Regions from separate parts of the Methylobacillus sp. DLP286 genome, predicted to be linked through region 2. Evidence: predicted binding sites of a transcription regulator. Region 2 holds the regulator's gene; the other holds the start of a gene.
What was found. Region 2 encodes sigma-54, which starts transcription at its own class of promoters, with help from an activator protein. Its sites were predicted from a motif close to TGGCACNNTTCCTGCT; they were not measured.

Region 1 (4,365 bases), 860 kb from region 2:
GAGCCTAAATTTAATTTGGCGGATGCCGCTAATATGCTTACACTGCCATGGCGTTTCCATTGGAAACTGTTTTCTGAATTGACCGCAAGCGAGTTGTACCAAGTCCATGAACGATATCCGCGAACGCGAGGCCATGAATGCCTATCTCAAGCTGCTCAAGAACAAGGGAGTCGACAATGAGGGACTGATGCAGCGGGAGCACTGGCTTCTTGCGCTGGTACCCGCCATTGCGGGGCAACCGGCGGATGGCCTGATCTACCGTGAAGCCGTCGAGCACCTGCTGACCGAAGTAGAGCGCGAGCAATGGCCGTTCTTCCTTTCCGTGGTGCGCGAGTATTACCATTTCTGGAATCACGACATCAAGGCGATTGCGGCCTTGAACGCCGGTCAGGAATTCGAGCTCAACCCGACCAAATGGCAGCCTGTCGAGCAGGATCTCAAGACACTGTGGCAGCGCCTGGACAGCGAGAAGTTCGGCGTGGCCGACACCTGGCCGCTCAAGGCCTATAGCCATGCATTGCGCCAGGAGGGGGCGGACCAGGCATTGGTCGATACCCGGATGCGGCTGGTCAAGCTGCTGTTGCTCAAGCTGCGGGATGCGCCGGAACGCGATCACAAGGTGTATCGCCAGGCGGTGAACGCTACGGTCGGCATTTTCACCATGAAGCCCACCCAACGGTTGTTTCTTGCCGTGGTGCGCGAATTCTATTATTTCTGGATCGGCGACCCGGACGCGGTCAGCCATATCCAGATCGAGCGGGCGGACAATCTCGCCTGAGCGGGGCGCCTAGCTGTGCTTTTCCGGCGACCGTGTTTTCGCATGCGCCTCGCTGCTTATTTCAATGCGTCGAGCTTGCGCTCCAGCTGTTCGCAAATGGTCTTGAGTATCTTGATGCGGGCATATTTCTTGTCGTTGGATTCGACCAGGGTCCAAGGCGCCTGCTCCGTGCTGGTGCGGTCTATCATGTCGCAGACGGCGCGCTGGTAATCGTCCCACTTCTCGCGGTTGCGCCAGTCTTCCTTCGTGATCTTGTAGCGTTTGAACGCAGTGTTTTCTCTGGCTTTGAAGCGCGTCAACTGTTCTTCCTGGTCGATATGCAGCCAGAATTTCACTAGCACGATGTCGTGGCTGACCAATTGCTCCTCGAAGTCGTTGATTTCCGCATAGGCGCGCATCCAGTCCTGCGTGCTGCAAAATCCTTCCACCCGCTCCACCAGCACGCGGCCGTACCAGGTGCGGTCGAATATCGTGACGCGCCCGCGCCTGGGCAACTGGCGCCAGAAGCGCCACAGGTAGGGCTGTGCGTTTTCCTCGTCCGAAGGCGCCGAGATCGGGACGACGCTGTAAGTGCGGGCGTCCATGGCCTGGGTGACGCGGCGGATGGCGCCGCCCTTGCCGGCAGCGTCGACGCCCTCGAACGCGATGATTACCGAAAGCTGCTGGAATTTTTCATGGCGGGTGAGCAGGTTGAGCTTGCCTTGGTACTCCTCCAAGCGTTCTTCGTAATCGTCCTTGTCCAGGGATTTTTCCAGGTCCAGTGTGTTCAGCACATTTAGGCCGTCCGTCGCCGTTAATGCTAGCGCGGGGGCTGCCGCCTTGCGCGGAGGGGGAGCCTTGCTGTCCAGGCGGTTGCGTATGGTCTCCAACAGATATTTGCCCGTGGTCAGGCTGCGGTAATTGGCGTTGAAGCCTTCGATGACCAGCCAGGGCGCGTTGGCGGTGCTGGTCTCGCGGAGGATATGCCCGGTGAGCGTACGGAATTCGTCATAGTGCTTGAGATGCTGCTTATCCTGCTCCGTGACGCGCCAACGGGTCTTGGGGTTGGCTTCCAGCTCGGCAATGCGGGTTTTCTGCTGTTTTTTGGAGAGGTGGAACCAGAGCTTGATGACGAGCGCGCCTTCGTCAGTGAGCATGCGCTCGAAGCGCACAATGTCGCTGAGATGGCTGTCGAGCTTCTTGCGGAGTTTTCCGGCCGACAGGTTTTCCAGAATGGGCGCGGTATACCATGAACCGAAGAAAATCCCGATCTTGCCCTTGGGCGGCAGCTCGCGCCAGAAGCGCCACATGCGGGGCCGCTCCGCCTCATCTTCCGTGGCAGGGCCGAAGGCGCAAGTATGGATCAGGCGCGGGTCCATCCACTCGTTGAGCAGGTTGGCGGTTTCCCCCTTGCCCGCTCCATCCACGCCGCCGATCAAGATCAGGACGGGGAAGGCCTTGGATTCCGCCAGGTCGAACTGCAGGTCTAGCAGCGCCTCGCGCAAGGCGGGCACTTCCTTTTTGTAGAGGTCGTCGTCGATGCTGTGGCCGAGCTCGGCGGATTCAAACATGGCAGGTTTCCTGGGTGGCGTTTTTAGTTGGTGTTGAATTCATGGTGCAGAATTTCAGGGTAAGTGTCAAAGCTCCTGCTGTATTTGCACGTCATTGGTGCAATGCACAATAGGCAGTTCATATTTGGTGCGTTTATGTCTATGAAGTTTTATAAAACCTTTTAAAAACAATGAAATGTTGAATGGCGCGGTTTTTGCTAAGTATTTCCCGCGATAAAAATAAACGGAGGAGATGACATGGACTCAACACAGTCGGGAAATGACGTGTTTTTCATATTGCTGGGCGCCATTATGGTGCTCGCCATGCATGCGGGGTTTGCCTTCCTGGAGGTGGGTACCGTGCGCCGCAAGAACCAGGTCAACGCCCTGGTCAAGATTATGGTGGATTTCTCGGTATCCACCATCGCCTATTTTTTCATCGGGTATGGAGTGGCCTACGGCGTGGGTTTTCTGCAAGGGGCGGAGGCGCTTGCTGCGCAACGTGGATATGAGCTGGTGAAGTTCTTTTTCCTGCTGACGTTTGCCGCCGCCATCCCCGCCATCATTTCCGGCGGCATTGCCGAGCGGGCCAAATTCAATCCCCAGATTGCCGCGACCTTTGTCATCGTCGGCGTGGTATACCCCTTTTTTGAAGGTATCGCCTGGAACGGCCATTTCGGTTTCCAGGATTGGCTGGAAGCGGCTTTCGGCGCTCCCTACCACGATTTTGCCGGCTCTGTCGTCGTCCATGCGATGGGCGGATGGATCGCGCTGGCGGCCGTATTGCTCCTTGGCCCTCGCATCGGCCGCTACAGCAAGGATGGCAGGCTGCATGCCTTTCCGCCGTCCAGCATTCCTTTCCTGGCGCTGGGCGCCTGGATACTCACGGTCGGCTGGTTCGGCTTCAACGTCATGTCGGCCCAGACCGTGGATGCGGTAACGGGCCTGGTGGCGCTCAATTCATTGATGGCCATGGTCGGCGGCACGCTCGCGGCATTGCTTGCGGGCAAGAACGACCCCGGCTTCGTGCATAACGGCCCGTTGGCAGGCCTAGTGGCGATTTGCGCGGGCTCGGACGTGGTCAATCCCTTGGGCGCGCTGGTGATAGGACTAGTGGCAGGCGCGGTGTTCGTCTGGACTTTTACCTTGACGCAGAACCGCTGGAAGATTGACGACGTGCTTGGCGTCTGGCCCCTGCATGGCATTTGCGGCGCTTGGGGCGGCATTGCCGCTGGCATCTTCGGCGCAACAGCGCTGGGCGGCATGGGCGGTGTCAGCCTGGTGTCGCAACTGCTGGGCACGGGATTGGGCCTGGTCATTGCACTGGCAGGCGGTTTCGTGGTTTACGGCGTATTGAAACTGCTGGTTGGGCTGCGGCTGGATGCCGAGCAGGAGTATGACGGCGCCGACCTTTCCATCCACAAGATCGCGGCTACACCCAACCTGGCTGCGGGACAGGATGAATAAGCGCGGCTAAACCTTGTCCTTGGAAATAGCGCCCACCCCTGATTCAGCGCTCTGCCTGGGCGATTGGGGCATGAACATGGTATCTTGCGAGCTTATAGTGACGAGACGTATTGATGCTCAGGCAGACCAAGATATTGTTGTGGCGCTTACTAGCCGTAATTGCGCTGATTCTCGGCGTGATCGGGGCGTTCCTGCCGATCATGCCCACAGTGCCGTTCGTGTTGCTGGCGGCATGGGCGGGCGGGCATGGATGGCCGCAGCTTGAGCATTACCTGCTCAATCACCCCAAGTATGGCCATCACATCCGCGACTGGCGCGAGCGCGGCGCAGTGTCGCGCAAGGCGAAATATCTTGCGGTATTCATGATGTCGTGCAGCGCAACCGGGTTATGGTTCTCGCCGGCACCCTTGTGGGTGAAATGGGGCGTGACCCTGACTATGGCGACCGTGGCAGTCTGGCTGTTGCTGCGTCCGGAACCTGTGCCCTGCAAGTAAGGGCAGTTAATAAAGATTGTAGTTTAGCCTTGTATATAGTACTCGTATTCCCTGGGGCGGAAGGCCTTGCATAGTTTTGTCAGCTGCCCGAAGCTAA
Region 2 (4,365 bases):
GTAACAGCAACAATGCCAAGCAGCCCACTAAAACCAAGTAGAACGACATTCTTCAGCGGAGACCCTATGCGCAACCTGCGTTATTCATTATTGCTTGCCATGTTGGCCGGCATGCTGTCTGCAACGGCACATGCCGAAAAGGCCGACCGGGAAAAGCCGATCGAGCTGGAGGCCGACTCCGTGCAGGTCAATGATGCCAAGAAGACCAGCACCTATACCGGCAACGTCATCCTGACCCAGGGCACGCTGGTGATCCGCGGCGACAGGCTGATCGTGCGCGAGGACAAGGAGGGATTCCAGCACAGCACGTCCTACGGCAATCCCACCACCTTTAGGCAGAAGCGCGACGGCAAGAACGAATACATGGAGGGCAGCGCCCAGCGGATAGAGTATGATGGACGCATGGACAAGGTGCAGCTGTTTACCAAGGCATGGGTCAAGCGCGGCGAGGATATCGTGCATGGGGACTACATCATGTATGACGCCAATGCCGAATATGCGGAAGTCATCAGCGGCGGCTCGCAAGCGGCGACACCTGCAACACCCACTGGCCGAGTGCGTGCCATTATCCAGCCCAAGAAGAAACCCGCGGCAGAAACTCCCTGAGCTCGATGGCTATTGGAGGGCCTGTGCTTGATGCAGGCCGAAGCAACTGCGCTTTATAGAGACGGCATCGATAGATATTGCATAAATGAGTGAATTGATCGTAGAAAGCTTACGCAAGAAATACAAGTCGCGCACCGTGGTGCAGGATATTTCCCTGCAGCTCAACAGCGGCGAGGTGGTCGGGCTGCTCGGGCCGAACGGCGCGGGCAAGACCACTAGTTTCTACATGATGGTGGGCCTGGTGCCACTCGATGGCGGACGCATATTGCTGGACGGCAAGGACCTGAGCCGGATGCCCATCCACCAGCGCGCGCGCATGGGCCTGGCCTATCTGCCGCAGGAGCCGTCGATCTTCCGCAAGATGACCGTCACGGAAAACATCCAGGCTATCCTTGAATTGCAGAACATGACGGCCGAGCAGCAGAAGGAACAGCTTGAATCCCTGCTGCAGGAGCTCCATATCACCCATATACGCAACAGCATGGCGGTGAGCCTGTCCGGCGGCGAGCGCCGCCGGGTGGAAATCGCCCGATGTCTGGCGACCAACCCCAGCTTCATCCTGCTGGACGAGCCGTTTGCCGGGATCGACCCGATTGCCGTGCTGGACATCCAGAAGATCGTACGTTTCCTGACCGAGCGCAATATCGGGGTGCTGATCACGGACCATAATGTCCGTGAAACATTGGGCATATGCGATCGCGCCTACATCGTGAATGAAGGCCGCGTATTCGCATCGGGGAAGCCCAGCGAGATCATACATAACGAAAGTGTAAGAGAAGTTTACTTGGGCAAGGATTTCCGCCTGTAGTCAACGCAGAATTAGAGAGATGAAACAAAGCCTACAGCTAAAATTTTCCCAAAACCTGGCATTGACGCCGCAGTTGCAGCAGTCGATCAAGCTGTTGCAGCTGTCTTCACAGGAACTCAACCAGGAGCTGGAGTCGCTGCTGCAGGCCAACCCCTTGCTGGAGCGCGTAGACGGCCCGGACGGCGCTGCCGAAATGTCCGAAAGCTACAGCCCTGCTCCGGATGCCGCAGTCGCCGCCCCCGCCAGCGAGGCGCCTGCGCCAGCCAGCGAGGAGTTGCCGCGCGTTGACGAATTCGGCGGCGGGGACGACTACTTCGAATCTTTCCAGGGCAGCAACCGCTGGGAGGAAGGCGGCGCCAACAATGACGACGACAACGACTTCAGCTTCCAGGAAGCGGTCAACCTCACCCTGCGCGAGCACCTGTTGAGTCAGATCAAGCTGTTGCCGCTGTCCGAGCGCGACCAGACCCTGGCGATGGTGCTGGTGGACGCCATCAACGACGACGGCTACCTCGAGCAGTCGCTGGAAGAACTGGCCGAGCTGCTGCCGGAAGAGCTCGAAATCGACCTGCTCGAACTCGAAACCGCGCTCAAGCATATCCAGAACCTGGATCCCCCTGGTATTGGCGCCCGCAACCTTGCGGAGTGCTTGGCATTGCAACTGCGCGCCCTGCCCGCAGAAACGCCTTTTGTTGATCTGGCGATCAAGGTTGCAGAGCAACACTTGCCTTTGCTGGCGAGCCGCGATTACACGCGCCTGCGCAAGCTGCTACATTGCGACGACGACGTCCTGAAAACGGTGCAGCAGCTGGTGACCCAGCTCAACCCGCGCCCGGGCGGCGAGTTCAGCCATATCACCTCGGATCATTACATCCAGCACGAAATCGTGGTGAAGAAGGTCAAGGGTATTTGGATCGCCAGCCTCAATGACGAAGTGGTGCCCAAGCTGCGCATCAACCAGCTTTATGCCGGCATCCTGAAACGTAATCGCGATAGCTCCAGTCAATACCTCATGAGCCAGATGCAGGAAGCGAAATGGATGATCAAGAACATCCAGCAGCGTTTTTCCACCATCCTGCGCGTGTCGCAGGCGATTGTGGACAGGCAGCGCAACTTCTTCGAGCATGGCGAAGTCGCCATGCGTCCGCTGGTGCTGCGCGAGATCGCCGACGAGTTGGGCCTGCATGAATCCACCGTGTCGCGCGTGACGACGAGGAAGTACATGCTCACACCGCGCGGCGTGTACGAGTTGAAGTATTTCTTCGGCAGCCATGTTGCGACGGAGTCTGGCGGTGCTTGCTCCGCCACGGCGATCCGCGCGTTGATCAAGCAGATGGTGAGCGAGGAAAACCCGAAGAAGCCGCTGTCTGACAACCAGATTACCGACATCCTTGGCAAACAAGGCATAGTTGTTGCAAGAAGAACCATAGCGAAATACCGCGAGTCTCTACAGATACCCGCGGCCAACCAGCGCAAGTCGCTTTGATTTGCGCGTTTTCAAGTAAGGAGAGCGTTATGAATTTGCACCTGACAGGACATCACCTCGACGTTACCCCAGCCCTGCGCGAATATGTGCAGTCCAAGCTGGCCCGACTCAGCAATCACTTTGACCATGTGATTGACCTCAAGGTCACGCTGAGCGTGGAGAAACTGGTGCAAAAGGCGGAAGCCACCTTGCATGTGCCGGGCAACGACCTGCACGCGGAATGCGGGGCGGAAAGCATGTACAGCGCGATTGACTCGCTGGCGGACAAGCTGGACCGCCAGGTAGTGAAGCATAAGGAAAAAGTCAGCAACCACAACCAGGCATCCGGAGGTCTGAAGCACCAGGCGGTCGAGTAACCTCCTCGTGAAATGCTGCAAAAGAGTGCCAAGTCTGTTTTTCATGCATGGATTTGGCGCTCTTGCAGCATATCCTTCCGCTTGTTCATTCCCAAGGTATTAAGCACACATGGCTGAAATCAGTGTTACCCAGCTTTACAAGGATACGCGCCGCAAGCTCAAGCTGAAATGGGTAGCAGGGTTAGCCGGCGGCGATAACCCCCTGACCAGTGAAACCGTGACCAAGCCGTCCCTGGCGCTGGTTGGTCATCTGAATTTCGTGCATCCCAACCGCGTGCAGGTGCTGGGGTGCGCAGAGATGGATTATTTGCGCAGCCTCAAGGCGCGAGAATTGTTCCAGGCCATCAAAAACCTGTTCTCAGCCGACTTGGCGGCCATCATCGTGGCCAATGGCGAAGAAGCGCCGGACGAACTGGTGGCCGCCTCCGACGAGTTCAGCACCCCATTGTTTACCTCCCCGTTGCGCAGCCCCGGCCTCATGGATGTATTGAGCCACTATCTTGCCCAGGCCGTGGCGGTATCGGAAAGCCTGCACGGCGTGTTCATGGAAGTGCAGGGCTTCGGCCTCATGATCAAGGGCACCCCGGCGATCGGCAAGAGCGAGCTGGCGCTGGAGCTGATCTCGCGTGGGCACCGCCTGGTGGCGGATGATATCGTCGATTTCTACCGTATCGCCCCTGACCGGCTCGAAGGGCGTTGCCCGCCGTTGCTGCAGGATTTCCTCGAGGTGCGTGGATTGGGCGTACTCAATATCCGCGCCTTGTTCGGCGACAACGCCGTCAAGCCGACCAAGCCGCTCGACTTGATCGTGCAACTGGAAATGGCCGATACCATGGTGCCGCTGGACCGGCTCAAGATCAAATCCCAGCATGAAAAAATCCTTGAGGTCAAAATTCCCAAGGTCGTGATCCCGGTGGCCGCCGGGCGCAATATCGCCGTGCTGGTGGAGGTGGCCGTGCGCAACCACATGCTGCTGCTGCGCGGCATCAACGGCACTAAGCAGTTCATGCAGCGCCAGCACCGAGAAATGGCGCGTACTTCCCGGAAACTCAAGCCAGAGGCGGAATAGGCCATGCAGCTTGTGATCGTGACCGGTCTTTCGGGTTCAG

Region 1: a site for sigma-54 is predicted at 2,512-2,527, ahead of ACWXTG_RS01595 (ammonium transporter). Genes of this name have one in related genera too.

Annotation. Positions count from the first base shown of each region.
Region 1 is NZ_CM153145.1:333,696-338,060, forward strand. It holds gene ACWXTG_RS01585 (hypothetical protein) at 107-778, shown strand; gene pap (polyphosphate:AMP phosphotransferase) at 835-2,328, opposite strand; gene ACWXTG_RS01595 (ammonium transporter) at 2,566-3,774, shown strand; gene ACWXTG_RS01600 (YbaN family protein) at 3,888-4,268, shown strand.
Region 2 is NZ_CM153145.1:2,460,193-2,464,557, forward strand. It holds gene lptC (LPS export ABC transporter periplasmic protein LptC) at 1-41, shown strand, start outside; gene lptA (lipopolysaccharide transport periplasmic protein LptA) at 100-606, shown strand; gene lptB (LPS export ABC transporter ATP-binding protein) at 692-1,414, shown strand; gene ACWXTG_RS11720 (RNA polymerase factor sigma-54) at 1,434-2,900, shown strand; gene hpf (ribosome hibernation-promoting factor, HPF/YfiA family) at 2,930-3,256, shown strand; gene hprK (HPr(Ser) kinase/phosphatase) at 3,366-4,325, shown strand; gene rapZ (RNase adapter RapZ) at 4,329-4,365, shown strand, end outside.